Regions from separate parts of the Lichenibacterium dinghuense genome, predicted to be linked through region 2. Evidence: riboswitches for the same ligand, from Rfam matches in the RefSeq annotation. Region 2 holds a riboswitch; each other region holds the start of a gene.
What was found. Region 2 has a riboswitch for thiamine pyrophosphate ahead of L7N97_RS25910 (ABC transporter permease). Riboswitches for the same ligand answer to the same signal wherever they lie in the genome.

Region 1 (9,370 bases), 2.5 Mb from region 2:
GGATAGCGCCAGGAGCCGGTGTGGATCGCGACCGGGCGCATGAAGGCGCCGAGGCGCAGGCGGCGTGTGCGGCTCATGGAGCCTCCGGGTGGCGGCGGGAGCGCGTCCCGTCGCCGCCATGGTGCACCGCGGCGGCGCGAGGGGCAACGCCGGGGGTTGAACGGGCCGCGACGGCGCCGGCCTGCCGGCACCGCGGACCCGGAAGCCGACCCGCCGTTCCCGGCCGGGAACAGCGAGGCGCCGTCCGGCCCCGCGGACGGCCGCTCAGGCGGCGGCGGGCATCGTCGCCATGTCGATCACGAAGCGGTACTTCACGTCGCTCCGCACCATGCGGGCGAAGGCCGCCTCGATCTCCTCCATGCGGATCATCTCGATGTCGGCCGTGAGGCCGTGCTGGCCGCAGAAGTCGAGCATCTCCTGCGTCTCGGCGATGCCGCCGATCAGCGAGCCCGCGAAGTTGCGGCGCTTGAAGATCAGGCCGAAGGCGTTGGTGTCGAGCGGCTGGTTCGGGGCGCCGACCTGGCACAGCGTGGCGTCGCGCTTCAGGCAGTTCAGCAGCGCGTTGATGTCGTGCTTGGCCGCCACCGTGTCGAGGATGAAGTCGAAGGTGCCGGCCTGCGCCGCCATGGCGTCGGGGTCGCGCGACACCACCACCTCGGCGGCACCGAGGCGCCTGGCGTCCTCGGCCTTGCCGGGCGAGGTCGTGAACAGCACCACGTGGGCCCCCATGGCGTGGGCGAGCTTGACGCCCATGTGGCCGAGGCCGCCGAGCCCGACGATGCCGACGCGCTGGCCGGGGCCGACCTTCCAGTGCTTCAGGGGCGAATAGGTGGTGATGCCGGCGCAGAGCAGCGGCGCCACGGCCTTGAGGTCGAGGTTCTGCGGGATCTTGAGCGTGAAGCCCTCGTCGACCACGACGGCCTGGCTGTAGCCGCCGAAGGTCAGGCCGCCCGACACCTTGTCCTCGCTGTTGTACGTGAAGGTCTGGCCCTTCTCGCAGTAGTTCTCCAGCCCTTCCGCGCACGACGGGCAGTCCCGGCAGCTGTCGACGAGGCAGCCCACGCCGGCGAGGTCGCCGACCTTGAACTTGGTGACGTCGGATCCGACCGCGGTGACGCGGCCCACGATCTCGTGGCCGGGCAGGCAGGGATAGAGGGTGTTTTGCCACTCGTTGCGGGCCTGGTGCAGGTCGGAATGGCACACGCCGCAATACTGGATGTCGATGCGCACGTCCTTCGGGCCGGGGTCGCGGCGCTCGAAGGAGATGGGGCCGAGCGGCCGGTCGGCCGCCGAGGTGGCGTAGCCTACGCAGGTGAACATGGGTCGAGTCCCGTCTCATGAACGAAGGCGCCGGCGACCTGTCGGCCGCCGGCGTCGTATGCGACAACGCACAGCGACAGCCGCGTGTCCACCGCCGCATGCCGCGGCCGCGGCCGGCGCGGCGGATTGACAAGCCGAGGGTGGCCCGTGTTCGCTCCCCTGCCCCGCAGCGGCGGCATCGGGACGAACGGGCACATGGGCGACGAGGCAGGCCGGCGCGGAGGGATGTGCGTGGCGTCGCTGAGCCTCAGGATCGACCTCGATCCCGGCGGGCGCATCGGCCCGGGCAAGATCGAGCTGCTGGAGAAGATCGCCGCCTTCGGCTCCATCTCGGCGGCCGGGCGCGCCATGGACATGTCCTACCGCCGCGCCTGGGAGCTGGTCGAGGAGATCAACACCATCTTCGGCAAGCCCGTGGTCGAGTGCCAGGCCGGCGGGCGGCGGGGCGGGGGCGCGCGGCTCACGGCCCTCGGGCTCGCGCTGGTGACGCGCTTCCGCGCCGTCGAGCGCGCGGCCGCCCTGGCGGCCGCCGACCACCTCGCGGCGCTGCAGGTCGAGGTGGAGCGGCCGGCGCCGCCCGAGGCGGCCCCCGAGCCGCCCGCGGCCTGACGCGCTTCCCGGACGGGCGGTCGGCTCGTCCGGGGAGGCTTCAGGCGGCGCGCCCCGCCACCCCGTCGAGCCGCTCCAGCGCGCTGTCGAGCGTCGCGTCCGTCTTGGCGAAGCAGAAGCGCGCGACGCTGCGCACGGGATCCTCCGCGTAGAAGGCCGACACCGGCACGGCCGCGACGCCGCGCTCGGCCACCAGCCGCTCGCAGAAGGCGGCGTCGTCCGTCACGCCGAGCGGCCCGAGGTCGACGTTGAGGAAGTAGGTCCCCGCCGTCGGCAGCACCGTGAAGCCGCGCTCGGACAGGCCCGCGCTCAGCCGGTCGCGCGAGCGCTGCAGCGCCGCGCGCTGCTCGTCGAGGTGCGCGCCGTCCTTGCCGAGGCCATACGCGACGGCGCTCTGCAGGTTCGGCGGCGTGGTGAAGGTGAGGAACTGGTGGGCCTTGGACAGGACGCGCATCAGCCGCGGCATCGCCACCGTGAAGCCGACCTTCCACCCCGTGAGGCCGAAGATCTTGCCCGCCGACCCCACCTTGACGGTGCGCTCGCGCATGCCGGGCAGGCTCATCATCGGCACGTGCTCGGCGCCGTCGAAGGTGATGTGCTCCCACACCTCGTCGCAGAGCGCGACCGCGTCGTGGGCCGCGCAGAACCGCGCCAGCCGCTCCAGCGCGGGGCGCGCGAACACCGTGCCGGACGGGTTGAGGGGCGAGTTGAACAGCACGACGCGGGTGCGGGGCGAGAAGGCGCGGGCGAGGTCCTCGTCCGAGAAGTCCCACTGCGGCGGCCGCAGCGTGACGAAGCGCGGCACGCCGCCGGCGCGGCGCACGAGCGGCAGGTAGGCGTCGTACATGGGCTGGAACAGCACCACTTCGTCGCCGGGTTCGATCAGCGCCAGCAGCGCGCCCGCGAGCGCCTCCGTCGCCCCCGACGTCACCATGACGTCCTCGGCCGACAGGGCGAGGCCCTGGTGCCTGCCGTAATGGTCGGCGACGGCCTGGCGCAGCTCGGGCAGGCCCATCATGGGCGGGTACTGGTTCCAGCCGTCGACCACAGCCTCGGCGGCGCGCCGGCGGAGGTCGAGCGGGCCGGGGTCGTCCGGGAAGCCCTGGCCGAGGTTCACGGCCCCGTGCTGGCGCGCCAGGCGCGACATGGTCTCGAAGACGGTGGTGGGCAGGTCGGCGAAGACGGGGTTCACGGGCGCGGCCTCCGCGGTCGATCGTGGCCCCGCTGTCGCGGTTCGGGCCGGCTTTGGCAAGCCGCGGCGCCGGAGCGGGTGCGGATGGCGGGCCGGCGCGGCGATCCGCTGCATGCAAGAGAACCTTCACCCTGTTCAAGGGAGCGGCGCCCGGCCCTGCGCCGCCCCGTTGCGGGGTTTCGGGGCGCGGCGTAGTCTGACCAGCCCGAGCCGCCCGGGATCGACCACGCGGCAGGATGCCCCCTCCCCTCGCGGCCGGGGCGTCTGCGGACCGGAGGACCCCGCGGGTGCTTTTGCTGACGGACCGGCTGAAGGAAGGCCACCGGCTTCGGCAGATCATGGATGCCGTCGAGCCCTGCACCCTGGTGGGTCCGGGGCAGAGCGCCCCCGCGTCGGCCGAGCACGGCCTCATCGTCTGCGACGCCGCGCTCGACGACCCTGCCGCCCTGGCGGCCCTGCAGGCCGTCCTGGCGCACCACCGCGTCGATCCGGGCGTCCCCGTGCTGTGCCTCGCGCGGAGCGACGGCCCGGACGCCATGGCGCAGGCCGAAGCGATCGAGGCCACGGCGGTGCTGCCGCGCGACGCCTCCGACGCCCAGATCCTGTTCACCGCCAAGCAGATGGTCGGGGCCGGCCGCGCCGCACCCCGACGCCCGGCGCTCCCCCCCGCCGCGGTGGCGAGCGCGCGCGAAGCGGCGGCGGCCTTCGGCGACATGTTCGAGGCCGCGCGGCGCGGCCGGCCGATCGCGCCCGCCAGCCTGGAACAGGGGGCCGGCGCCGTGATGGCGGGCGTCGGCGGCGGGCGCATCGGCGCCTGGCTCGACGTGGTGCGCTCCTACGACGACGTCACCTACCAGCACTGCCTGCTCGTGGCGGGGCTCGCGGCCGGCTTCGCGGCCCGCCTCGGCGTGACCGTGAAGGGGCAGCGGCTGATCGCGCAGGCGGCGCTCGTCCACGACATCGGCAAGGCCGCCATCCCGCACGCGGTCCTCAACAAGGCCGGGCCGCTGTCGCCCTCGGAGGCGGAGGTGATGCGGACGCACCCGCAGGTCGGCTACGACATGCTCGTCCGGCAGGGGGGCTTCGACCCGCAACTGCTCGACATCGTGCGCCACCACCACGAATACGTCGACGGTTCCGGCTACCCGGACGCGCTCGGCGGCGAGAAGGTGTCGCCGTTGACGCGCCTAGTGACGATCTGCGACATCTACGCGGCGCTGATCGAGCGGCGCCCCTACAAGGCGCCGAAGCCGCCGCGGGACGCCCTCGCCGCCCTGGTCGCCATGGGCGGGAAGCTCGACGCGGGGCTGCTCCGATCGTTCCACGGGCTGGTGGGGGCGGGATAGCTCATCGCACCGCCGGCCACCCCGCGACGAAGCCCGCCCCGCCCCGCATCGCATCGCCCATCACGGCGGCGCCGGCGGCGCCGGCCTCCAGGCACCCGCCCGCCATCCCCGCCGTGATCCCGCCGAGCGCCAGCACCGGCAGGCCGACCGCGGCGGCGGCCCGCAGCCCGTCGAGCCCCAGCGCCGGCCCGTAGCCGGGCTTGCTCCGCGACGGGAAGACCGGGCTCAGCGTCGCGTAGTCGGCGCCGGCGTCGCGCGCGGCGCGCAGGTCGGCGAGGGAATGCGCCGACACGCCGACGAGCGCGCCCGGCCCGAGCCGCCGCCGCGCCGCCGCGACATCCGCCCCGGCGCCGAGCTGCACGCCGGCGCCGACCTCCACGGCCAGCGCGACGTCGGCCCCCACCGTCAGCGCGGCGCCGTGCTGCGCCGCGCGGGCCGCGAGGTCGAGCGCCAGCGCGCGCCGCTCCGCCGGGGGTAGGTCGCGGTCGCGCAGCCACAGCCAGCGCAGGCCCGCGGCGAGCAGCGCCCCGCAGAGTTCGGGCAGCGGTTCCGCCGCCTGGTGCCGGTCGGTGACGACCAGCAGCCTCCCCGGCAGAGGCCTGCCGGAGACCGGAAGCGTCACGAGCCGAGGAGGCCCATCTGCGGGCTCGACGGCTCGGCGCGGCGGCGGGCCGGGATGCGGCCGGCGCGGTGCGCGAGGCGCCCGGCCTCCACCGCGTGGCGGAAGGCGCGAGCCATCAGCACCGGATCGTCGGCCTTGGAGACCGCCGTGTTGAGCAGCACCGCGGAGGCGCCGAGCTCCATGGCGATCGTCGCGTCCGAGGCCGTGCCGAGGCCGGCGTCGACGATCACCGGCACGGGCGAGCGGCGGCACAGGTGCTCCAGCAGCGCCGGGTCGGACACGCCGAGCCCCGAGCCGATCAGCGAGCCGAGCGGCATCACGGCCGCGGCGCCGCGGTCGGCTAGGCGCTGGCACAGCACGGGGTCGGAGAAGCAGTAGGGCAGCACGACGAAGCCGAGTTCGACCAGCTTCTCCGTCGCCTTGAGGAGTTCGACCGCGTCGGGATAGAGGGTCTCGCGGTCGCCGATGATCTCGAGCTTGACCCAATCGGTGCCCAGCGCCTCGCGGCCGAGCTCGGCGGTGAGGATGGCGTCGCGCGCCGTCTCGCAGCCCGCCGTGTTGGGCAGGAAGCGGCGGCCCTTGAGCAGGCTCACCGTGTCGGAGCCGTGGCCGTCGAGCGAGATGCGCCGCATCGACACCGTGACCATGTCGCAGCCCGAGGCCTCCACGGCGTCGGCCATGATGCGCTGCGTCGGATAGCCGGCCGTGCCGAGGATGAGGCGCGACGAGAAGCGCTGCCCCGCGATGACCAGCGCGTCGTCGACCTGGTGTGCGTCGTCCGTCATGTCAGCCTCCCGCCACGGCGCGGATGATCTCCACCCGGTCGCCCTCGTTGATCCTCGTGTCGTCCCAGCGCGCCGCCCGCACCACCTCGCCGTTCAGCGCGATGGCGAAGCCGCGGCGCGAGGGCGGCTCAGGGGCGCCAGCGGGCGCGGGTGCCCCCTCTCCTGCAGCTTCGTCCCCCGTGCTTCCCCAAGCACCCGCATCCGTGGGAACCCTCAGATGCGCGGTCTCCGCCGCCCACAGCGCCGCGAGGTTGCGGGCCTCGGTGTCGCGCGCCTCGCCGTTGACCGTCAGCCTCATGCGTCCCTCCCCGCGAACCGTCCGATGCCGAACCCCGCCGCCGCGCCCGCCACCGCGCCCTCGATCACCAGTTCCTCGACCGCCCGCGCCGTGACGGGGGCCAGCAGGTAGCCGTTGCGGTGGTGCCCGGCCGCGAAGGCGAGCCCCGGCACCGCGCAGGCGCCGAGCGCCGGCGCGTCGTCCTCCGTGGTCGGGCGGAAGCCGGCCCACACGCCCTCGACCGCCATCTCCTCGACGCCGGGCAGGACGCGCCGCACGCCCTCCAGCAGGGCGTAGAGCCCGCCCGCCGTGACGTGGGGGTCGAAGCCGGCCTCCTCCATGGTGGCACCGACGATCATGCGGCCGTCGGACTTCGGCGCGATGTGGACCTCGGCGGTCCAGACGACGTGGTCGAGCGGCAGCGGCTGGTTCCGGCCGAACCGCGGCCGCGGCCTCAGCGCCATGGACTGGCCCTTGAGCGGGCGCAGCGGCAGGTGCAGCCCCGCGGGCAGCAGGCCGCCCGAGGCCGCGGCGGCGCCGCTGGCGATCACGACCGTGTCGGCCCGGCAGACTCGCCCGCCGATCGTGATGCCCGCGACGCGTCCCCCCGACAGGTCGAGCGCATCCACCGCGGCGCCCTCGACCAGGCGTCCGCCGCGGCGGACGAAGGCCGCGCGCAGGGCCGCGACGGTGAGGCGGGGGTCGACCTGATGGTCGCCGGGGCAGAAGATGCCGCCCGACACGTTGGGGCGCAGGCCGGGTTCGAGGTCGAGCACCGCGGAAGGGCCCATCCAGCGGGCGTCGAGCCCGGCGCGGAGCTGCAGGGCGTGGCGGGCGCGCAGGCGGTCCACCTCGTCGCGGCCGACCGCGACCACCAGCGTGCCCTTCTCCCAATAGTCGATGGAGAGGCCGGCGTCGGCTTCGAGCTCGTCGCGGAAGGCGGGCCACAGCGCCAGGCTTTCGAGGCAGAGTCCGAGCAGCGGGTCGCCGCCGGGCTCGTGCTCGGCTTCCGCGGCCAGCATGCCGGTGGCGGCGGAGCTGGTGCCGCCGCCCGCCACGCCGGCGTCGAAGACCGCGACGGTGAGCCCGCGGCGGAGCAGCCGCCATCCGACCGACAGGCCGATCACCCCGCCGCCCACCACGGCCACGTCGACGCGCGCCGGCACCTCCGGCGCGGGGCCGGGGGGGGCCGCGGGCAGCGGGCCCAGGGCGTTGAACAGGACGGGTGCGCCCGCCATCGTGCATCACTCCCCGACACGGCGGGGGTGAGGGGACCGGCTTGTGCGACGAGGCGGGGCCGGTTCCATTCCCTACGCCGGTGCGAACCGGATCAGGTTCTATGGATTTCCGCGCCGCCCGGTGCCGGGCCCAGCGGTGTCTCAGCCCCTTGGCGGGGATCTCCGTGGAACATCGGGAAAATGGAGGGCCGGCGGGGACGGGTCAAGGCCCTTCGCCCGCGGCCGACCTCGCGGCGCGCGTACGGCCGCCGGGGCTCGTCCCTCGGCGGCCGTGCTTGGTTCGAGGAAGGCTCCGTCCGCCTCAGGCCGCCGCGGCCACCAGCGCCCGCCCGGCAACGTTGGCCTGGTCGCCGTCCCACAGGCCGGCCGGCGCGGCCGCCGCGGGGTCCTCCAGGCAGTAGCCGAGGTAGCGCTTGGATTCGATCGGGTCGTAGCCGAGCTTGGCGCGCAGCTTCTTGCGCAGCTTCGACACGTGGCTTTCCACCACGTTCTCCTCGATGTTCTCGTCGAAGATGCCGTAGATGGCGTTGAAGATCTGCGTCTTGGACACGCGGCGGCCGCGGTTCTTGACGAGGTATTCCAGGATGCGGCGCTCGCGCCGCGGCAAGAGGAAGGCTTCGCCGCGGATCTCGGGGTCGCGGCCGTCGAAGAACACGCGGATCTCGCCCACGGCCACGTCGTCGCGCTTGGCGGCGCCGGCCGACACGCGGCGGCGGATGGCGTCGATGCGGGCCAGCAGCTCGCGCACGTGGATGGGCTTGCGCACCACGTCGTCGAAGCCGGCCGCGAACAGGTCCAGCGTCTGGTCGAGCGACTGCGTCTCGTTGATGGCGATGATGGGCGCGTTCGAGCGCTCGCGGATCCAGCCCGGGTAGCTCCCGCGGTCGCGGCAGTTGCCGATCAGGAAGGCCTCGACGGCCTGGAGGTCGTGGTCCGCCACCGTCTCGACCCAGCCGCGGAAGTCGGCCGGGCAGAATCCCGTCGAGCACACGCCTTCGGACTTGAAGCCGCCGGCGTAGCCCACCGCCACGATTTCCCGGTCGTCGATCAGAATCAGCATCGGGGTCACCCTTCTCGGCGGCGGGGCGGGCCCGCTCGACCGGGCCGCGCTCAGATTTCGTTCACCAACTGAGGAAGTTTTTAGGGGCGTCATGCTTAAGAAAGCGTTTCCCGCCCGGTGCGCCTCGTGCGGGGGATCACAGAGGGAAACGGGCGCGTGGGGAAGCATCTTCCGCCGCGCCATGCCCGGCTCCGGACGACGATCATGTCACGATGCGGGATGCGGGGCCGCCGATCGAGCAACGCGAAATTAACATTCGACATGACGGGCCGCCTCGGCCCGTTGCGATCGTCGCATACTCGTTCTCGAGCCGGGCGGGCGCGTCCTCGTCTTCGGGATCGCCCGCGAAGACCCGAAACAGCCCCGTGCAAGTTTGAGGCGGCACGGTCGACCCCGTCCTCCAACACGAGCCGGGGAGCTTCGCCGTGGACCCCATCCACCTGTTCGACCTCGCCGGCCGCCAGGCCCGCTGGCTGTCGACCGATCAGTCGGTGATCGCCTCCAACGTCGCCAACGCGTCGACGCCGGGCTACCGCGCGCAGACGCTGCAGCCCTTCTCCGAGGTGCTCGACAAGACCGAGCTGCAGCTCGCCTCCACGGCCCCGAACCACATGGCCCTCGACCCGATGCAGGCCCAGGCCGCCGCCATCAAGGAGGAGGCGCCCTGGGAGGTGACGGAGTCGGGCAACTCGGTCGCGCTGGAACAGGAGCTCATCAAGGCCGGCGACGTGAACCGGGCCTATTCGCTCAACACCGGCATCGTGAAGAGCTTTCACGCCATGCTGATGTCGGCCGCCAAGTGAGGGCACGATGATCGACGCCCTCCAGGCGGCGCTGCGCGTCGCGGGCTCCGGCCTGTCCGCCCAATCGGCGCGGCTGCGCGTCGTGTCCGAGAACCTCGCCAACGCCCAGTCGACCGGC
Region 2 (9,370 bases):
TTGTTGGCCGCTTCCTTGATCTCGGAAGCCTTGAGGGGCTTGTTCATGGGTCGTCTCCCGCGCGGCGGCGCGCGGAGACGGCCGGCGTCAGTCGGACGCGCCCGCACCCGCGCCCGCGGCGCGTTTCTGGCTGATCGATCGCGAGTGTGAGCCCGCCGGCTGAAGGGTCAGACCGGCGGGCCTACTGGGGCCGTCGTTCAAGGTGGTGCTCCGGATGCGCGGCCTCGCGGCCGCGGCGTCGAAACGGGATGGGGAGCGGCACCGAAGCTTCGTCGCAGCTAAGTCCCGCGATCCCCCTCTGGACGCCCCTCGCGGCCCTGTCAAACGGAAAGGGGCGGCGCTGGACGCGGGGCTGGGATACGGTAAGGGCCGCGGGCGACGGCAGGGCAGGGTGGAGGGGGCGATGCGGCGACGGAACTTCCTGGCGGGCGGCCTCGCCGCGGCCGCCTTCGGCCCGGCCGGGCCGGCTCTGGCCGCGGGCGACGACGGCGTGGTCCCGCGCCGGGACTGGTACGGGGACGACAGCCGGGCGCGCTGGGGTTCCTGGGGGCCGCCGGCGCGCGTGCTGCCGGCGCCCGCCGGCCTCGCGGACGACCGCCGCGACATCGCCCATCGCGTGCTGTCGCAGGCGACGCGCCTCGTCGGCCTCGGCTACCAGCACCACCATCTGCCGGAGTTCGACCCGCCCGCCGGCTGGCCCTGGCGCCCCGTGAGCGCGGGGGCGAACGGGCGGGGGCTCGACTGCTCCAACTTCACCTCGCTGGCCTTCAACCGCGCGCTCGGCATCAAGCTGCCCACCGCGGTCGGCGAGCAGGCGGAGGCGACCGTCGTGGGCGGCCCCGGCGGGCGCGGCAGCGCCGCGCTGTCCCGCATCGCGCCGGGCGGCTACGCCGAGGCCGTCGCGGCGCTGCGCCCCGCCGACCTCCTGTTCATCACCTCGGACGCCGGGCGCCTCAGCCACGTCGTGCTGTGGATGGGCGCGGTCCGCGGCGTGCCGAGCTTCGTGGACTGCACCGATTCGGTCCGGCTCGGCCCCGACGGCTCGTCGCGCCCGACGGGCGTCCAGGTCCGCGCCTTCCTGCCGGACAGCTGGTACGGCCGACGCTTCTCCCACGCGCTCCGCCTGGAGAGCCTCGGCGGCGGATCGGGCCCGGCGCCGGCCTTCGCCGACGGCGGGGACGTCTGAAGCCCCTCGGGGCCTCACTTGCCGATGTAGCGCTCCAGCGGCTCCACCCTGTCGATCAGCCCCTTGCCCTTCATGAACTCCGCGAAGGCGGCGTAGCGCGCCCCGTCGGTCGCGGCGGGGTCGGCGCTGAGGCGGGGGATCGAGGCGGTCCAGGCGAGCTTGTTCAGCGCGTCGTCGAGCTTCGGATAGGCGTGCACGAAGGCCGCCCAGGCGTCGTCCGGGTGGTCCAGGATGTAGAGCTGGCCCTGGCCGACCGCGTCGAGGAACGGCCTCACGAAGGGCGCGCGGGCGTTCTCGACCTTGGTGACGAAGATCGATTCGTCGTAGGGCGGCACGCCGTGCTCCTCGGGGAAGAACAGGCGGCCCGGATGCCCGGCCAGCTGCATCTCGAAGAACTCGACGTTGCGGTAGGCGCCCACGACCGCGTCGACCTGCCCGCCGATCAGCGGCGCCGTGAGGGCGAAGTTGACGTTGACGAGCTTGACGTCGTCGAGCTTCAGCCCCGCGCTTTCCAGCATCGTGCCGAGCAGCGCCGTCTCGTAGCCCGCCACCGAATAGCCGACCGTCTTGCCCTTGAGGTCGGCGAGCGACTTGATCGGCCCGTCGGCCAGCACCATGACGGTGTTCAGCGGCGTCTGGATCGACGTCCCGACCCGCTGGATCGGCAGGCCCGCCGCGACGTCGAGGTAGAAGTTCGGCTGGTACGTCAGGGCGATGTCGCCCTGGCCCGCGGCGACGAGGCGCGGCGGCATGGAGGGGTCGGCGGGCTCGACGAAGTCGACGTCGAGGCCGGCGCGAGCGAAGAAGCCCTTCTCCTTCGCGACCACGATCGCGGCATGGACCGGGTTCACGAACCAGTCGAGCAGCAGCGTCACCTTGCGGGGCGCCACGGGTGCCGGAGCCGGCGAGGGATCGGCGGCCTGCGCCGGCAGAACGGACGCGAGGCCGAGCAGCAGCGCGCCGGCCAGGGATGGGAATCGCATCAGGGGACTCCGGTGAGTGAGGAGAGAGTGTCGGGCGCCCAGGGGACCATGCGTCGCGTGAGCCAGCCCACGGCGGCCCACAGGGCCAGCGAGAAGGCGACGAGGATGGTCAGCCCCGCGAACACCGTGTCGGTCTGCATGCGGGCGTTGGCGTGCAGCATCACGAGGCCGAGGCCCGACGACGAGCCCACCCATTCGCCCACCACGGCGCCGAGCGGCGCCACCGCGGCGGCCACGCGCAGCCCCGCCCCGAGCGCCGGCAGCGCCGAGGGCAGGCGGATCAGCAACAGCGTGTCGCGACGGGACGCTCCGTTGAGCCGGGCGAGGTCGATCAGGCCGGGGTCGGTGCGGCGCAGCCCCTCGAACAGGCTGGTCGAGACGGGAAAGAAGATGATCAGCCCCGCCATGGCGAGCTTCGACGCCACGCCGAAGCCGAACCACACGACGAGCAGCGGCGCGATGGCGAAGACCGGCAGCGCCTGAGCGACGACGAGCAGGGGCCCCACGGCGCGCTCCAGCAGGCGCGACTGCGCCATCAAGAGCGCCACGGCGATCCCGCCGAGCGTGCCGACGAGGAGGCCGCCCAGCATCTCGCCGCCGGTCACCAGCGCGTCGCGCCACAGCAGCGGCGCTTGCCGCACCAGCGTCTGCGCGACGCGCGACGGCGCCGGCAGCACGTAGGCCGGCGTGTCGAGCGCGCGGACCGCGACCTCCCAGACGACAAGCGCGCCCGTGCCGGTGACGATGGCCGCGAGGGGCAGGCGGGCCTGACGCGGGCGGCGGCGGCGGGACAGGTCTGAAGGGGCCGCGGCACCCGCCTCGGGCATGCTGTCGTTCCCTCCGCCGGCACGACCCGGATCAGGTTCAACGGGTCGCCTCCGCGGTGGAAGGCTCTCAGCCCGATTCGGGCACCCCGACGATGGGCGGGACGTTACCGGCCGGGAGGCCGATGCAGCAAGGGTTTAATCCGCGGGCGGGGCAGGGCGATCGTTTCCGCGACTCGGGCGTTCGAAGCACATCAGGCTCACGACAGAGGAATCCCATGACCACCCCCGCGACGTCCGCCGGCCAGCGCGTCACCCCGGACGAAGCCCTCGCCCTCCTCAAGGAGGGTAACCGCCACTTCGTGTCCGGCGGCGCGCCGCGGCCGCAGCTCCTCGGCGCCGAGCGCCGCGCCGCGCTGGCGCAGGAGCAGCGTCCGTTCTGCGTGCTGGTCGGCTGCTCGGACAGCCGCGTGTCCCCCGAGCTGCTGTTCGGCCGGGGCCTCGGCGACCTCTTCATCGTGCGCAACGCCGGCAACGTGGTCGACCTCGCCGCCATGGGCAGCATCGAATACGGCGTCGCGGTGCTGGGCGCGCCGCTCGTCGTGGTGCTCGGCCACGAGCGCTGCGGCGCCGTCGGCGCGGCTGTCAGCGTGGTCGAGCAATGCACGGAATATCCGGGCAGCATCGGCCAGATGATCGAGCCCATCCTGCCCGCGGTGATCCGCGCCAAGCAGGAGGGCGACCACGATCTGCTCGACCGGTCCGTCCGCCACAACGTCCGCCGCATCGTCGACCGGCTGCGCAACACGGAGCAGATGCTGCAGGAGCCGCTGCGCGACGGGCGCCTGAAGATCGTCGGCGCGCGCTACGACCTCGACGACGGCGTCGTCGAGTTCTTCGAGTAGCTCCGTCCCATGCCGGCCGCCGACCAGCGCCGCATCACGGCGCTGACCCCGACGCTCGCGATCGCCTGCGAGGAGAGCGGGCCGGCGGACGGGCCGCCGGTCATCCTGCTCCACGGCTTCCCCTACGACCCGCGCTGCTTCGACCGCGTCGCGCCGCCGCTCGCCGCGGTGGGTCACCGAGTGATCGTGCCCTACCTGCGCGGCTACGGCCCGACGCGCTTCCGCGACCCCGCCACGCCGCGCTCAGGGGAACAGGCTGTCCTGGCGCGAGACCTGCTCGACCTGCTCGACGCGCTCGGCATCCCGTCCGCGGCCCTGATGGGCTTCGACTGGGGCGGCCGCGCCGCCTGCATCGTCGCGGCGCTGTGGCCCGAGCGGGTGCGGTGCCTCGTCACCGGCGACGGCTACAACGTCCAGGACATCGCGCGATCGGGCCGACCGCTGCCGCCCGAGGCAGAGCATCGCCTCTGGTACCAGTATTATCTTCACTCCGAGCGGGGCCGCGCCGGGCTCGCTGCGGACCGGCGCGGCTTCTGCCGCCTGCTGTGGCGCCTGTGGTCGCCGAGCTGGGTCGAGGGGCCGACCCTGTCCGACGCCACCGCTCCGTCCTTCGACAACCCCGACTTCGTCGACGTGGTGATCCACTCCTACCGCCACCGCTTCGGGCTGGTGCCGGGCGACCCCGCCGTCGCCGAGGTCGAGCGCAGGATCGCTGCCCAGCCGTCGATCGCCGTGCCGACCGTGTCGCTCTGCGGCGCGGACGACGGCGTCGGGCCGCCGGACGCCGAGGACGCGGATGCGAGGAAGTTCACGGGCCCTACCGGCGCCGTGTGCTCGCCGGCATCGGCCACAACATCCCGGGCGAAGCGCCGGCGGCCGTGGTGGAAGCGCTGCTGGGCCTGATGGGCGCCTGACCGCTCAGGCCGGTCCGGGCGAGAGCGGGGCGCCGGGCGTGCCGGGGCTGGTCGGCGTCGGGCTCGGGCCCGTCGGGATGCCGATGGCGGGGTCGATCACGTCGGGCGTCGGCTGCGGCGCCTCGACCGGTGCGTCGGACGGCACCTCGACCGGGTTGGGCTGATCGTCGGGCATGGAACCTCCTCCTCGGGTGATGCGCGGGCGGCCGGGCCCGCACGGATCCAACGCGCCGCCGGGGCGATCGGGTCGCGCTCAGGCGGGCTCCGCGTCGTCGTCGTCGGCGATCTCGAACTCGGAGGCCGGGGTGCCGGCCTCCAGCGGGCCGTTGTCGCCGTAGCGGACCACCAGCGTCTCGACCCCGTCGGCCTCGCCGACGTCGACCACCGTGCCGATCTGGTCGGCCATGGGGCCGAGGGTGTCACGGTGCGCCGCCTCGCGCCGGAAGCGGACCTTGTCGCCGATCTTCATGCGGGTTCTCCCATCCGGGGAGGCGTGAAGGCCTCCCGCAAAGCCTCCGGCCCGACCTCGCGCGCCTCGTTCACGCCGAGCAGCGCGAGGTCGATGTCGATCTCCTTCGACAGGATGCCGATCGCGCGCTGCACGCCGGCCTCCCCGGCAACGGCCGCGGCGAACAGGAACGGCCGGCCCACCATCACGAAGTCGGCGCCGAGCGCCAGGGCCTTCAGCACGTCCGTGCCGTGGCGGAAGCCGCTGTCGCACAGCACCGCCATGCCGCCGGCCTCGCGCCGCACCTCGGGCAGCACTTCCAGGGGCGACACAGCGGCGTCGAGCTGGCGCCCGCCGTGGTTCGACACCACGACGCCGTCGGCCCCGAGCTCGCGCGCGATTCGGGCGTCCTCGGCCGACAGCACCCCCTTGATGACGAACTTGCCGGGCCAGAGCTTGCGGATCAGCTCGGCCTCGCGCCAGCCGAAGTCGTCGTGGCCGGCGATCACCGCCACCTCGCGCGAGAAGATGCCGACGCGGTGGTCGGCTTCGAGGTTGGAGATCTCCGGCACGCCGCGCTTCAGGATCGTGCGGCCGAAGGTGCCGGCGAGCCAGCGCGGGTGCGTCAGCCCATCGAGGGTGAGGCGCGGCGTCGGGCGCAACGGCATGGAATAGCCGGCGCGCTTATCGTTGACGCGGTTCGAGCCCACCGGCACGTCGACCGTGAGCATGTAGACCTCGTAGCCGGCGCGCTCGACGCGGCCGAGCATGCGCTCGATCTTCGAAGGATCGGGCGATTGGTAGGCGGCGAACCAGCTGTCGGGATTGGTCTTCGCCACCTCCTCCAGCGGCGTGATGGAGTTGGCCGACAGGGCGAAGGGGATGCCGGCCTCGCGGGCGGCGCGCGCCATGGCGTTGTCGGCGTCGTAGGCCACGACCGCGGAGGCGCCCATCGGCGCGATGCCGAAGGGCGCGGCGTATCGCTTGCCGAAGAGCGTCGTCTCCTGCGAGCGCGCCGACACGTCGCGCAGCACGCGCGTCACCATGCGCCAGTGCTGGAAGGCCGAGCGGTTGTTGTCGCGCGCCACCATGGCCTCGGCGCCGTTGGCCACGTAGCCGTAGACCGCCTTCGGCAGCCTCGCCTTGGCCAACCGGGCGAAGTCGTCGAGGTCGAGCGCCGATGCCAGGGCGTGCTCGCGCGGGTCCTTCAGGCGCTCCAGGGCGCGCTGCGAGCGCTCCGGCAGGCGGTCGACGTCCTCGTCCTCGCGTCCCGCCATCGCGCCCCCGGCCTCCCTGTCCGATCCGTAATGGTCAATGACGGAGCCGGATGGACGTTCCGGCCGTTGACGCCGGTAGACGCCGCGACCGGCGCCCGATCGGGAACACGCCATGCCGTCCGGGTTCTTCGCGCTGCTCGACGACGTGGCGGGCATCGCCAAGCTGGCCGCCGCCTCGCTCGACGACGTGGCGGGCACCTCCGGCCGGGTCGGGCTCAAGGCGGCCGGCGTGGTGGTCGACGACACCGCCGTGACGCCGCGCTACGTCGCGGGCCTCTCGCCCGACCGCGAGCTGCCGATGATCGGCCGCATCACGCTCGGCTCGCTGCGCAACAAGCTCCTCATCCTGCTGCCGGCCGCGCTGCTGCTGAACTGGCTCGCGCCCTGGGCCGTGACGCCGCTGCTGATGCTGGGCGGGCTGTTCCTGTGCTTCGAGGGGACCGAGAAGGTCGCCGAGGTCCTGTCCGGCCCCGGCGCGCACGGGGCGGAGGCGCCCGTCGATCCCGACCCCCGGCGATTGGAGGATGGCCGGGTGCGCGGCGCGATCCGCACCGACCTGATCCTGTCGGCCGAGATCATGGCGATCTCGCTGGCCGAGGTGGCCGACAGGCCGCTCCTGACGGAGGCTGTCGTGCTGGCGCTGGTCGCCGTCGCGGTCACGCTCGGGGTCTACGGCGTGGTGGCGGTGGTGGTGAAGGTCGACGACGTCGGGCTGCGCCTCGCGAGGGGAGGGGCCGCGCCGGTGCGGGCGCTCGGCCGCGGCCTCGTGCGCGGCATGCCGCCGGTGATGGCCGCGCTGTCGGCCATCGGCACGGCGGCGATGATCTGGGTCGGCGGCGGCATCCTGCTGCACGGCGCCGAGGTGCTGGGCTTCGAAGCGCCAGCCCACGCGCTCGACGGCGCGGCCGCGGCCGTCGCCGGCGCCATGCCCGATCCGGCCGCGGGGGTCGCGGACTGGGCCGTCGCGGCGGCGGGTGCCGGCTGTGTCGGGCTCTTGGTCGGCGGCGCGATCCTGGGCGTGACAGCCGCCGCGGCGAGGCTGCGGGGGTAGGGGCTCAGCCCGCCTTGCGCAGCAGGCCGGTGACGCGCTCGAACCAGGGCGTCGGGCGTTCGGCCAGGATCGCGACGATGCGGTCGCGGTCGGCCCGAACCTCGACCAGGTGGGCGCGCTCGGCCGCCACCAGGGCGGTGAGCACGTCGACCTGTCCCGCCTGGACGCGCAGGACCTCGGCGACGGTGCGCGCCTCGCGCGCCTCGGCGCGGGCTTCCTCGGCGACGCGGCGGGCCTCGAGAAGGTCGTCGATGAGTTCGCCGACGCGGCGCTCGAGGTAGCCGATGAGCGCGCGGGCGTCGCGGCTCGCCTCCGGCGCGTCCTCGGCCGCGTCGTCCGGGGCCGGACCGTCGGCGCGGGGCTCCTGCGGGCGGTCCAGGCGCTCCTGCGGCACGGCCACGAGGGCGCGTCCGTCGTTGCCGGGGCGGCGGGCCCACTTGTGACGGGTGGCGAGGCGGCGGGCGCTGTCCGGCGTGATGCCGAGCGCCTCGGCCATGTCGTCGTAGGTGAGCCAGCGGCTGGCGAGGTCGTTCATGGGATCCATCCCGGTGTCGCCGGCCGAAGAACGGCGTCGGGCGCTCCCGCGAGCGTGGTGCCGGGATGGTTGACGTTCGATGAACGGCGCCGCTCGAAGTGTCAGCCTGCCGGCACCGGGCGCGGCCGGCCGTCGTCGTCGATGGCCACGAAGGTGAAGGTGGCGGCCGTGACCTTGTCGCGCTCGGCGGTGCGGAAGCGCCGCGCCCAGGCCTCGACCAGAATCCGCATGGAGGTGCGCCCGACCCGCTCGACCTCGGCGTAGACGCAGAGCACGTCGCCGACCTTCACGGGGCGGATGAAGGTCATGCCGTCGACCGCCACGGTGACGACGCGCCCGCGCGACCGGTCGACCCCGCAGATGCCGCCGGCGATGTCCATCTGTGACATGACCCAGCCGCCGAAGATGTCGCCGTTGGCGTTGGTGTCGGCCGGCATGGCCACGGTGCGGACCATCAGGTCGCCGCGCGGCGCCGCGTTCTCCCCGGTCATGGGCTCGCCTCCGCGGACGGCACCGCCACGCCGATCAGGTGTCGCTCGTCGAGCAGAGCCGCCAGCCTGTCCTGGTCCCACCCCTCGGTGCCGGCCGGGCGACGCGGCAGCACCATCCAGCGGAAGTCCGCCGTGGAGTCGACGACGCGGATCCGCTGCCCCTCGGGCAGCACGGTGCCCCACTCGGCCAGCAGGCCGCGCGGGTCGCGCACGGCGCGCGCCCGGTAGGTGGAGGACTTGAACCAGTGGGGCGGATAGCCCAGCACCGCGCGCGGGTAGCAGGAGCACAGCGTGCAGACCACGAGGTGATGCACCGCGGCAGTGTTCTCCAGCACGCCGAGGGGCGGCAAGCCGCGCAGGGCGATGCCGGCGCTCTCGGCCGCGGCCGTGCCGTCCGCGAGCAGGCGCGTGCGGAAGGCTGGCTCGCACCAGGCGCGCGCCGCCAGGGCGGCGCCGAGCTTCGGCGAGGCCCGCTCCGTGAGGGCGATCCGCTCCGCGATCTCCTCCGGCGTGGCGATGCCCTTCTCGGCCAGGAGCAGGCGCAGGGCGCCGAGCAGCCTCGCCCCGTCGGCCTCGACGATGGCGCTCATGGGAGGGGCTCCAGCCAGTGTTCGTAGATCTCGACCAGGAGATCGCCGTCGGCCGGCGCACCCGGCCAGACCGCGGCGGCATCGAAGGCGACGTGGTAGAGCGCGACCACCGGCGCCGGGGCGCCGAAGGCGAGGTTCTCCGGGTTCAGGAAGGCGCCGAGGCGCCTCACCACGCGGCCCTCGCGTCCGCGCAGGTAGTGCGGCGTGCGCTGATGGACGCTGCCGA
Region 3 (9,370 bases), 4.8 Mb from region 2:
GATCACCGAATACCGCGAGCGCGTGAAGCGCGAGAAGGCGGCCGCCCGCGGCGCCTCGGTGCGCGGCTCGCTGGTCGACATGATGAACAAGCTCGGCACCGCCGGGAAGAAGGAGCTGCCGCTGCTCATCAAGGGCGACGTGCAGGGCTCGGTCGAGGCCATCATCGCCACGCTGGAGAAGGTGGGCAACGACGAGGTCGGCGCCCGCATCATCCACGCCGGCGTGGGCGGCATCACCGAGTCGGACGTCACGCTGGCCCAGGCTTCGGGCGCGCTGATCGTCGGCTTCAACGTCCGGGCCCACAAGGAGGCGCGCACCGCCGCCGACCAGAACGGCCAGGAGATCCGCTACTACAACGTCATCTACGACCTCGTGGACGACGCCAAGGCGGCCATGTCCGGCCTTCTGCCGCCGAACCTGCGCGAGGAGATGCTGGGCAACGCCACGATCCTGGAGGTCTTCCACATCTCCAAGGTCGGCAAGGTGGCGGGCTGCCGCGTCACGGACGGCAACGTCCAGCGCGGCGCCAACGTGCGCCTGATCCGCGACAACGTCGTGGTGCACGAGGGCAAGCTGTCGACGCTCAAGCGCTTCAAGGACGAGGTCAAGGACGTGGTGGCCGGCCAGGAATGCGGCATGGCCTTCGAGTCCTACCAGGACATGCGCTCGGGCGACGTGATCGAGTGCTACCGCGTCCACGAGGAGAAGCGCTCGCTCTGATTGGCGGGCGCCCTCCGGGGTGAAGTCGGCGGGAAGGCGGGCCGGACGGTCCGCCTTCCCGCATCTCGTTTGAGGCCGGCGCAGCGCCCGGCCCGGCGTGGCGGCGAAGACGCGCCGACGCCATTGTCAGGGGGCCGCGGGACGGCCGCCCACAGGTCCAGGACCGAGAACCTCCATGTCCAGAGTCCATCATTCCGGCGCCCAGCCGTCGCAGCGTATGCTGCGCGTGGGCGAGTTGATCCGGCACGTCATGGCCGAGATGCTGTCGCGCGGCGCGCTGAACGACCCCGTGCTCGACAGGCTCGTCGTCACGGTGCCGGAGGTCCGCATGTCGCCGGACCTCAAGATCGCCAACGTCTACGTCATGCCGCTCGGCGGCGGCGACGTGAAGCCGGTAGTCGAGGCGCTGGAGAAGCACAAGAAGCTGCTGCGCAGCGAGCTCGCCCACAAGGTGGCGCTGAAGTTCGCCCCCGACCTGAAGTTCCGCGTCGACGAGAGCTTCGAGAAATCCGCCCGGATCGACGCGCTGCTGGCTTCCCCGGCGGTGCAGCGCGACATCCGGGCCGACGACGAACACGATCAGGACTGACACGATGAGCACGACCGAAGCGCAGGACGCGCGCCCCGCCGATCCACGCCCCGTCAACCGGCCGCCGCGCCGGAGCAAGGCCGAGGTGAACGGCTGGCTGGTGCTCGACAAGCCCGTCGGCATGACCTCGACCCACGCGGTGGGCCGGCTGAAGCACATGTTCAACGCCAAGAAGGCCGGCCATGCCGGCACGCTCGACCCGCTCGCCTCCGGCCTGCTGCCGATCGCCTTCGGCGAGGCCACCAAGACGGTGCCCTTCGTGCAGGACGGCGCCAAGAGCTACCGCTTCCGCATCCGCTGGGGCGTGAAGACCGACAGCGACGACACCGAGGGCGAGGTCGTCGCGACCTCGGACCTCCGCCCGACGCGGGAGCAGATCGAGGCACTGCTGCCGTCCTTCCTCGGCACCATCATGCAGCGCCCGCCGGCCTACTCGGCCATCAAGGTCAACGGCGAGCGCGCCTACGACCGCGCCCGCGAGGGCGAGGTGTTCGAGCTCGCGGCGCGGCCGATCACCATCCACGCGCTCGACCTGATCGAGTGCTCGGTCGACGAGGCGGTGCTCGAAGCCCATTGCGGCAAGGGCACCTACGTGCGGGCCATCGCGCGCGACCTCGGCGACGCACTGGGCTGCCTCGGCCACGTCAACGCCCTGCGCCGCACCCGCGTCGGGCCCTTCCTCGAGGCCGACGGCGCCGTGCTGCCGGGCGAGGGCGAGGATCCCGCGGCCTTCACGGGCCAGCTCCGCCGCGTCGAGGCGGGCCTCGGCGAGGTGCCGCACGTCGACATCGTGCGCCAGGACGCGGCGCGGCTGCGGCGCGGCCAGGCGCTGATCCTGCGCGGGCGCGACGCGCCGGCCGAGGGCATGGCCTGGGCCAACTGCGGCGGCACGGTGGTGGCCTTCGGCCCCGTCGAGCAGGGCGCGCTCCAGCCCTACCGCGTGTTCAACCTGCCGTTCTGACGCTCTCCCCCGTCGGGGAACGCTCCCCGACGGGACCCGCACCCCCGCTGGCGGGATCGGGGCGCGTCAGCGCCGCCCCGGCCCGTCCGCCGCGCCGTTGAGGAGCGCCTCCGTCTTCGGCACGAGGTCCTTGGCCGCGAGGGCGAGCAGCAGGCCGGGCAGGCCGCCCGCCATGGTGCCCGCCTCGCCGCCCGCGCCGCCCATCACCACCGAGGGCACGAGCGGCGTCCGGCTGTCCTTGGCGATCTCGACCAGGGCGGTGATCATGGCCTAGCGCATCAGGTTCTCGGTGCCGCCGAAGGATTCCGCCCTCGCCTTGGCGGCGTAGGCCTCCGCCTCGGCCATCACGCGGATGCCCTCGGCGGCGCGGGTCTTGCGCGCCGTCTCGGCCGCGCCCTCCGCCTCGGCCATGACGCGGATGCCGTCCGCGGCCTTGCGCTTCCTCGCCGTCTCGGCAGCGCCCTCGTTCTCGGCGATGCAGATCGACAGCTCCGAGCGGGTGATGCCGGCCTGCTGCTCGGCCAGCGCGATCTGCTCGTTCAGCGCCTTGCGCTTGGTGGCCGCCTCCTGCTGGTCCGCGAAGGTCTTCTGCTCCTCGCGGGCGAGCTGGCGGGCGCGCAGCTGCTCCAGCATCGCCTCCATGCGGGTGTCGCCGGGCGCGGGGCGCGGCGTGCCGATCATCACCTCCTCGATCTCGATGCGGTGCTCGGCGAGCCGCGCCTTCATGGCGGCGAGCGCCTCCTTGCCGATCTCGACGCGCCGCTCGATGAAGTCGAGCAGCGTGTTCCGCTGCGCCGTGTCCTTGAAGTAGGAGGACACGAAGGGGTCGAGCGTCTGGTTCACCAGCCGCTCGATCTGGCTGAAGCGCTGGATGACGTGGGGGGCGTTGACCGGCGAGATGTGGGCGACGATCGACAGCGGCACCAGAATCTCGAAGGCGTCGCGCGTGATGACGGGGATCTCGCGCAGGGCGTCGTCGTAGGAGCGCCCGTTGGGGATCGCGGCGGCGCTGACCACGCCGTCGATCCAGCGGAGCTGGAAGTTGGTGGTCGGCACGTCCACGACCTCGGCCGCGTAGGGGTTGATGGCGTATTTGCCGGGCTCCAGCGGCCGGCGCCAGATGCCCCGGTTGCCGACCTCGACCGTGCGGCCGCGGCCGTTCTCGGCCGTGATGGCCTCGTCCGACTCGCGCCCCACGAAGGAGTTGATGACGCCGACGGTGCCGATCTCGATGCGGCGCTTGCCGGTCACCTCCACGGTGGCGAAGAGGCGATTGAGGAAATAGGTGCCCTCGACCAGCACCTGCTCCTGCCGGCCGCGCCGCCCGCCGGCGGCGAGGAAGCGCCCGATGTTCTGGAACGAGTTGTGGAAGTGGTCCGGGTTGGCGGCGTCCGTGCCGACCGTGGGCGCGATGATCTCGCCGTGCTGGAGCGCCGGCCCGTCCTGAACCGTGACGATGCCGATGCGGTCGTCCTTGATCACGACGGGCTGGAAGCCGGCGCGGTCGAGCAGGGTGGCCTGGAACTGGGCGTCATCCTTCTTGGCCGCGTCGAGGTGGTGGATGTCGTCCTCGGTGATGACGGCGAAGAGCGCGGTGTTGATCGCGTAGGTGCCCGAGCGCAGGATCCGGCGCTGCGGGCCGGCCTGCCCGCCGCCGTCGAGGAAGCCGCGCGCGTCGTCGACCGCGACGTCGTGCGGCCACTCGCCGAGCGCTTGGCCGGATTCGAGCGGGCGGCCGACGCGGGCCACCAGATAGGCGATCTGGTCGATGCCGATCAGCGAGCGCTTGTGCACCACGTATTGGAAGGGCTGCAGCGTGTGCCAGCCGCCGCGCAGCACTTCGGGCAGGAAGCCGGCGTTGCCGTTGACCGCCATGGGGGCGAAGGGCTCGCGCGTGCGCCGGGCGCTCCAGCGCCGCTCGACGATGCCGTATTGCGTGTTGGGGATGTAGACGAAGCTGCCGCGCAGCACGGCGCCGAACAGGGCGAGGAGGACGACCGCGAGGGCGTCGTAGAGGGGATGCTCGACCAGGAAGCCGAGCAGCGAAGACAGGTCCGACATGGGTGGATACCGACGGCCGCCGGCGCCTCGTCATGGTACTCGAATCGGACCGTGGGCCGTCCCGGCTGGCCGCGCATCTTCTACGCCTGATCGCGGCCCCGTTGAAGAGGACCGCGATCTTTATTGCAGCTCTGGATGTCAGCGCCGACCCGACACCGGCTCGCCGCTCTCGCGCACGATCTTCAGCGTGCCGTCCTCCCGCGCGAGGTCGAGCCGCACGGTGTTGGTGCCGCTTTCCCGCCCCCCGCCGCGGCCCGCCCGGCTCCAGCGCATCACGGCGGAGACGCGGCAGCGCGGAGTCGCGTCCGAGCAGTCGTTGCTGACGGTGCCGGGCACGGCCGCGTAGGAGCGCACGGGATAGCGGCGCACGAAGGCGAGCTTGTCGCGATAGACGTCCCCGGCCGACATCGCGCGCCCGTAATAGTCGACGCGCTGCCCGTAGAGACGCGTCACGGTGTCGGGGTTGATCGCGTCGTTGTGCGCCCAGATCGACAGGTACTCGTCCATGTGGGCGGCGCGCGAGGCGGGCGCCGCTGCGGCCGGAGCGACCAGGACGGCGAGGAGCGGGACCGCGAGGAGATGGCGCATGCGGGGGACCTCCGCCGCGGAGATGCGGCTCGGGCCGTCAACGCCCGCGCGAGGAAACGGATCGCAAACGGCCGCGGGCGTGCTTGACGACCGCCCGCCGGGGAGCGCAGTCTCACCCCGTCCGAGGGGCGTCCCATGACCGGGGCTGAGACGGCGGCGAGCCGATCCCTTTGAACCTGATCCGGGTCATGCCGGCGAAGGGACGGATCTGCCGCGCCCCCGCGCCCGGCTCCTCCTCACCCATCGCGCCCGGATCTCCAACGCAGGCCGCCCCGCGCGGCCTGTTCTCAGCAGCGAGCACGCGCCCGTGCTCTCGGGAGGAGATCCATGTCGCTTCAACCGTCCGAACCCCGCAACGCCGCCCCGGCGCCCGACACCGTCACCACGGGCCCGATCATCGGCTCGCGCAAGGTCTACGCCTCGCCGAAGTCCCACCCGCAGCTCCGCGTGCCGTTCCGCGAGATCACGCTCACCGACCCCAAGGAACCGCCGGTGCGGGTCTACGACCCGTCGGGCCCCTATACGGAGGACGGCGCCCGCATCGACCTGCGCCAGGGCCTGCCCGCCATCCGCGAGGGCTGGATCGCGGCCCGCGGCTTCGAGGCCGTCGAGGGCCGCGCCGTGCGCCCCGAGGACAACGGCAACCTGCCCGAGGACCGCGTCGCCGAGCCCTGCCCGGCCCACCGCATCCTGCGCGCCGCGCGCCCCGGCCAGATGGCGACGCAATACGAGTTCGCCCGCGCGGGCATCGTCACGGAAGAGATGGCCTACGTCGCGCACCGCGAGAACCTCGCGCGCGAGGCGGCGCAGGCCGACGCCGAGGCCAAGCTCGCCGACGGCGAGTCGTTCGGCGCCAGCCTGCCGGCCTTCGTGACGCCGGAGTTCGTGCGGAGCGAAATCGCGCTCGGCCGCGCCATCATCCCGGCCAACATCAACCACACCGAACTCGAGCCGATGGCGATCGGCCGGAACTTCCTGGTCAAGGTCAACGCCAACATCGGCAACTCGGCCGTGACGTCCGGCGCTGCCGAGGAGGTGGAGAAGCTGGTCTGGGCGATCCGCTGGGGCGCCGACACGGTCATGGACCTGTCGACGGGCCGCAACATCCACAACATCCGCTCGTGGATCGTGCGCAACTCGCCGGTGCCGATCGGCACGGTGCCGATCTACCAGGCGCTGGAGAAGGTCGGCGGCGACCCGATCAAGCTCGACTGGGAGGTGTTCAAGGACACGCTGATCGAGCAGGCCGAGCAGGGCGTCGACTATTTCACCATCCACGCGGGCGTGCGGCTGCACCACGTGCCGCTGACCGCGCGCCGCGTCACCGGCATCGTGAGCCGCGGCGGCTCGATGATGGCGCGCTGGTGCCTCGCCCACCACAAGGAGAGCTTCCTCTACGAGCGCTTCGACGAGATCTGCGACCTGATGCGCCGCTACGACGTGAGCTTCTCGCTCGGCGACGGCCTGCGGCCGGGCTCGCTGGCAGACGCCAACGACGCCGCGCAGTTCGGCGAGCTCGAAACCCTCGGCGAGCTCACCAAGGTGGCCTCGGCCAAGGGCTGCCAGGTGATGATCGAGGGGCCGGGCCACGTGCCCATGCACAAGATCAAGGTCAACATGGAGAAGCAGCTCGCCGAGTGCGGCGAAGCCCCCTTCTACACTCTCGGGCCGCTGACCACCGACATCGCGCCGGGCTACGACCACATCACGTCTGGCATCGGCGCCGCGATGATCGGCTGGTTCGGCACGGCCATGCTCTGCTACGTCACGCCGAAGGAGCACCTGGGTCTCCCCGACCGCGACGACGTGAAGACCGGCGTCATCACCTACCGCATCGCGGCCCACGCGGCCGACCTCGCCAAGGGCCACCCGGCCGCGCAGGTGCGCGACGACGCTTTGAGCCGCGCGCGCTTCGACTTCCGCTGGGAGGACCAGTTCAACCTCGCGCTCGACCCCGACACGGCGCGCCGCTTCCACGACGAGACCCTGCCCAAGGACGCCCACAAGGTCGCGCATTTCTGCTCGATGTGCGGGCCGAAGTTCTGCTCCATGCAGATCACCCAGGACCTGCGCCGCGAGGCCGAGGCCATGCTGGGCATGGAGGAGAAGTCGAAGGAGTTCCTGGACGGGGGTGGGAAGCTCTACGTGCCGGCGGCGGAGTGAGTTGAGGGGCCGGGCTCGCGAGGGCCCGGCTCTCCATGAGTTCTTTGCCTTTCGCCGCTGCTTGATGGAGGATGGCCTGCGAAACGCTCAGGTGAGTCGGTGGACCAAATTCTACCCAGATCCTCCGAAGGTTTGGTCGGAATCGGCCTTTACACTCCTGCCGAGGCCGGGCGGCTGGTGCAGGTGTCCCCATCGAAAATCTCCCGTTGGCTGCGGGGTCACGCGATCGGCGGGCGGCGCTATGAGCCGTTGTGGCGCTCGCAGGTTGACCTCGGCGAAGACGGCACGTTCTTGGGCTTTCGCGACCTCCAAGAGATCAGGGTCGTGGCCGCTTTCATCGCCAAGGGGCTCAGCCCGCAGCGCGTGCGGCAGGCGATCGGGCTCGCCCGCGACCTCGTCGGCGATGAGCGGCCTCTGTCCACGAAGCGGTTCCGCACCGACGGGCGCTCTATCTTCCTGCAGGTGATCGAGGAAGACGGGCAGACGAAGCTCATCGACCTGTTCCGACGTCAGTTCGCCTTTCGCGAGATCATCGAGCAGAGCCTGACCAACCTCGAATACGACGACTTGGGATCTCCGATGCTGTGGTGGCCTTTGGGCAAGAACAGGTCAGTGGTCGTCGATCCGGCCCGCTCGTTCGGACAGCCGATCGAGGCCGAGACGTCGATCCCGACCGCAACCTTGGCAGCGGCGGCGAAGGCTGAGGCATCGCCGCAGGCTGCGGCTCGGGCTTGGGGAGTGTCCCTCCGCTCCATCCGGCGGGCCGTCGAGTTCGAGCAGCATGTCGCCCTGCGGCAGGCAGCGTGAGGATCTTCGTCGATAACTGCATCTCGCACGTCGTCGCGTCGACTCTGAACGGCTACGTGGCCCATCTCGGCCACGACGCCGTGCACGTTCGCGATCTGCCTTGCGGACCTCATGCGACAGACGTCGTCTGGATGGCGACGTTGCGAGCGACAGGTGACGACTGGTTGGTGCTGACCGGAGACGTTCGGATCTCCAGGAATCGCCCCGAGCGTCTTGCCTTCACGCAGTGCAACCTGAAAGGGATTGCGCTCGCACCGTCCTTCCAGACCATGCCGATGCACCAGCGAGCCTCGACGATCCTGTGGCGTTGGCCGGACATCGAAAACGCCGCCGCCCGGTTTCAACCGCCATTCCTATTCGAGTTGCCGGTCGGCAGAGGCACAGGGCTGCGCATGCTCCGCCTTTGATCGCGTCAAACCTCGAACAGGCAACCCGCTCCGCGCTACGTCACCTGCCGCTTCTCCAGCTTCCGCGCCAGCGTTCGGCGGTGCATGCCGAGGCGGCGGGCCGTCTCGGAGATGTTGAAGCCCGTCTCGGCCAGCACCTCGTGGATGCGCTCCCATTCCAGCGTCTTGATCGAGGTCGCCCGGTCGCCGACCGGCACCGCGGCGTCCCCCGTCCGCTTCGAGAAGGCCGCCTCGATGTCGTCCGTGTTGGCGGGCTTGGCGAGGTAGTGGCAGGCGCCGAGCTTGATGCTCTCGACCGCCGTGGCGATGGAGGCGAAGCCCGTCAGCACCACGATCAGCATGTCGGGATCGTGGGCGTGGAGCGCGTCGAGGCAGGCGAGGCCGGACGCGCCGGCGAGCTTCAGGTCCACCACCGCGAAGCCCGGCGTGCGCTCCTCCAGGAGCGCTTTCACGTCGGGCAGGGCCGGCGCCACGACGACCTCGTAGCCGCGGCGCTCGAAGGAGCGCTTCAGCGTGCGGGCGAAGCTCTCATCGTCGTCGACCACGACCAGCAGGCGCTCATCCGACATGCGTGGGCTCCCGCTCGGCCTCGGACCGCGCGGCGGGCCGGTCCGCCACGGCCAGCGCGGCCAGGGGCAGCGTCATGGTGACCACCGCCCCCCCGGCGGGCCCGTTGCCCGCCGTCACGCGGCCGCCGAGCTTGCGCGCCACGTTGAACACCAGGAACAGCCCGAGCCCCCCGCCCTGCCGGCCCTTGGTGGAGCGGTAGGGCGCGCCGATGTCGGCCAGGATCTCCGACGCGAAGCCGGGGCCGCGGTCCTCGACCCGAAGTTGCAGAACGCTGCTCCGGAGCTCCACGCTCAGGCTCAGCCATTCGGGCGAGACCTCGGCGGCATTGTCGAGCAGGTTGAGGATCACCTGCTTCAGCGCCGTGTCGGACACGATGGCCGGATCGTCGGCGACGCCGTCGTAGTGGAGCCGCGCCCCGGGGTGGGCGTCGCACCATCCCGCGACGAGTCCGTCGAGGAACCGCCGCAGCGTCGTCGCGGCGGCGCCCTCCCCCCGCGCTTCGC

Region 1: linked by a shared signal. The riboswitch ahead of thiO (glycine oxidase ThiO) and the one ahead of L7N97_RS25910 (ABC transporter permease) in region 2 are both predicted to bind thiamine pyrophosphate.
Region 3: linked by a shared signal. The riboswitch ahead of thiC (phosphomethylpyrimidine synthase ThiC) and the one ahead of L7N97_RS25910 (ABC transporter permease) in region 2 are both predicted to bind thiamine pyrophosphate.

Annotation. Positions count from the first base shown of each region.
Region 1 covers NZ_JAJLMN010000001.1:2,900,023-2,909,392, reverse strand. Annotated here, with positions in the region: gene L7N97_RS13885 (LLM class flavin-dependent oxidoreductase) at 1-77, opposite strand, end outside; gene L7N97_RS13880 (NAD(P)-dependent alcohol dehydrogenase) at 265-1,320, opposite strand; gene L7N97_RS13875 (winged helix-turn-helix domain-containing protein) at 1,552-1,929, shown strand; gene L7N97_RS13870 (aminotransferase) at 1,970-3,121, opposite strand; gene L7N97_RS13865 (HD-GYP domain-containing protein) at 3,409-4,467, shown strand; gene L7N97_RS13860 (thiamine phosphate synthase) at 4,469-5,089, opposite strand; gene thiG (thiazole synthase) at 5,086-5,874, opposite strand; gene thiS (sulfur carrier protein ThiS) at 5,876-6,172, opposite strand; gene thiO (glycine oxidase ThiO) at 6,169-7,389, opposite strand; TPP riboswitch at 7,441-7,564, opposite strand; partial or broken gene L7N97_RS13840 (response regulator transcription factor) at 7,781-8,449, opposite strand; gene flgB (flagellar basal body rod protein FlgB) at 8,875-9,252, shown strand; gene flgC (flagellar basal body rod protein FlgC) at 9,263-9,370, shown strand, end outside.
Region 2 covers NZ_JAJLMN010000001.1:5,394,381-5,403,750, forward strand. Annotated here, with positions in the region: gene L7N97_RS25895 (NRAMP family divalent metal transporter) at 1-47, opposite strand, end outside; gene L7N97_RS25900 (NlpC/P60 family protein) at 404-1,186, shown strand; gene L7N97_RS25905 (ABC transporter substrate-binding protein) at 1,201-2,169, opposite strand; gene L7N97_RS25910 (ABC transporter permease) at 2,169-2,996, opposite strand; TPP riboswitch at 2,988-3,095, opposite strand; gene L7N97_RS25915 (carbonic anhydrase) at 3,212-3,838, shown strand; partial or broken gene L7N97_RS25920 (alpha/beta fold hydrolase) at 3,848-4,752, shown strand; gene L7N97_RS25925 (hypothetical protein) at 4,757-4,927, opposite strand; gene L7N97_RS25930 (hypothetical protein) at 5,006-5,221, opposite strand; gene L7N97_RS25935 (alpha-hydroxy acid oxidase) at 5,218-6,477, opposite strand; gene L7N97_RS25940 (DUF808 family protein) at 6,590-7,528, shown strand; gene L7N97_RS25945 (hypothetical protein) at 7,533-8,063, opposite strand; gene yciA (acyl-CoA thioester hydrolase YciA) at 8,165-8,554, opposite strand; gene L7N97_RS25955 (nitrile hydratase subunit alpha) at 8,551-9,144, opposite strand; gene L7N97_RS29985 (SH3-like domain-containing protein) at 9,141-9,370, opposite strand, start outside.
Region 3 covers NZ_JAJLMN010000001.1:574,283-583,652, forward strand. Annotated here, with positions in the region: gene infB (translation initiation factor IF-2) at 1-721, shown strand, start outside; gene rbfA (30S ribosome-binding factor RbfA) at 897-1,310, shown strand; gene truB (tRNA pseudouridine(55) synthase TruB) at 1,315-2,271, shown strand; gene L7N97_RS02740 (hypothetical protein) at 2,338-2,538, opposite strand; gene L7N97_RS02745 (SPFH domain-containing protein) at 2,542-4,332, opposite strand; gene L7N97_RS02750 (hypothetical protein) at 4,471-4,920, opposite strand; TPP riboswitch at 5,035-5,140, shown strand; gene thiC (phosphomethylpyrimidine synthase ThiC) at 5,248-7,083, shown strand; gene L7N97_RS02760 (hypothetical protein) at 7,216-7,890, shown strand; gene L7N97_RS02765 (PIN-like domain-containing protein) at 7,887-8,297, shown strand; gene L7N97_RS02770 (response regulator transcription factor) at 8,333-8,866, opposite strand; gene L7N97_RS02775 (ATP-binding protein) at 8,856-9,370, opposite strand, start outside.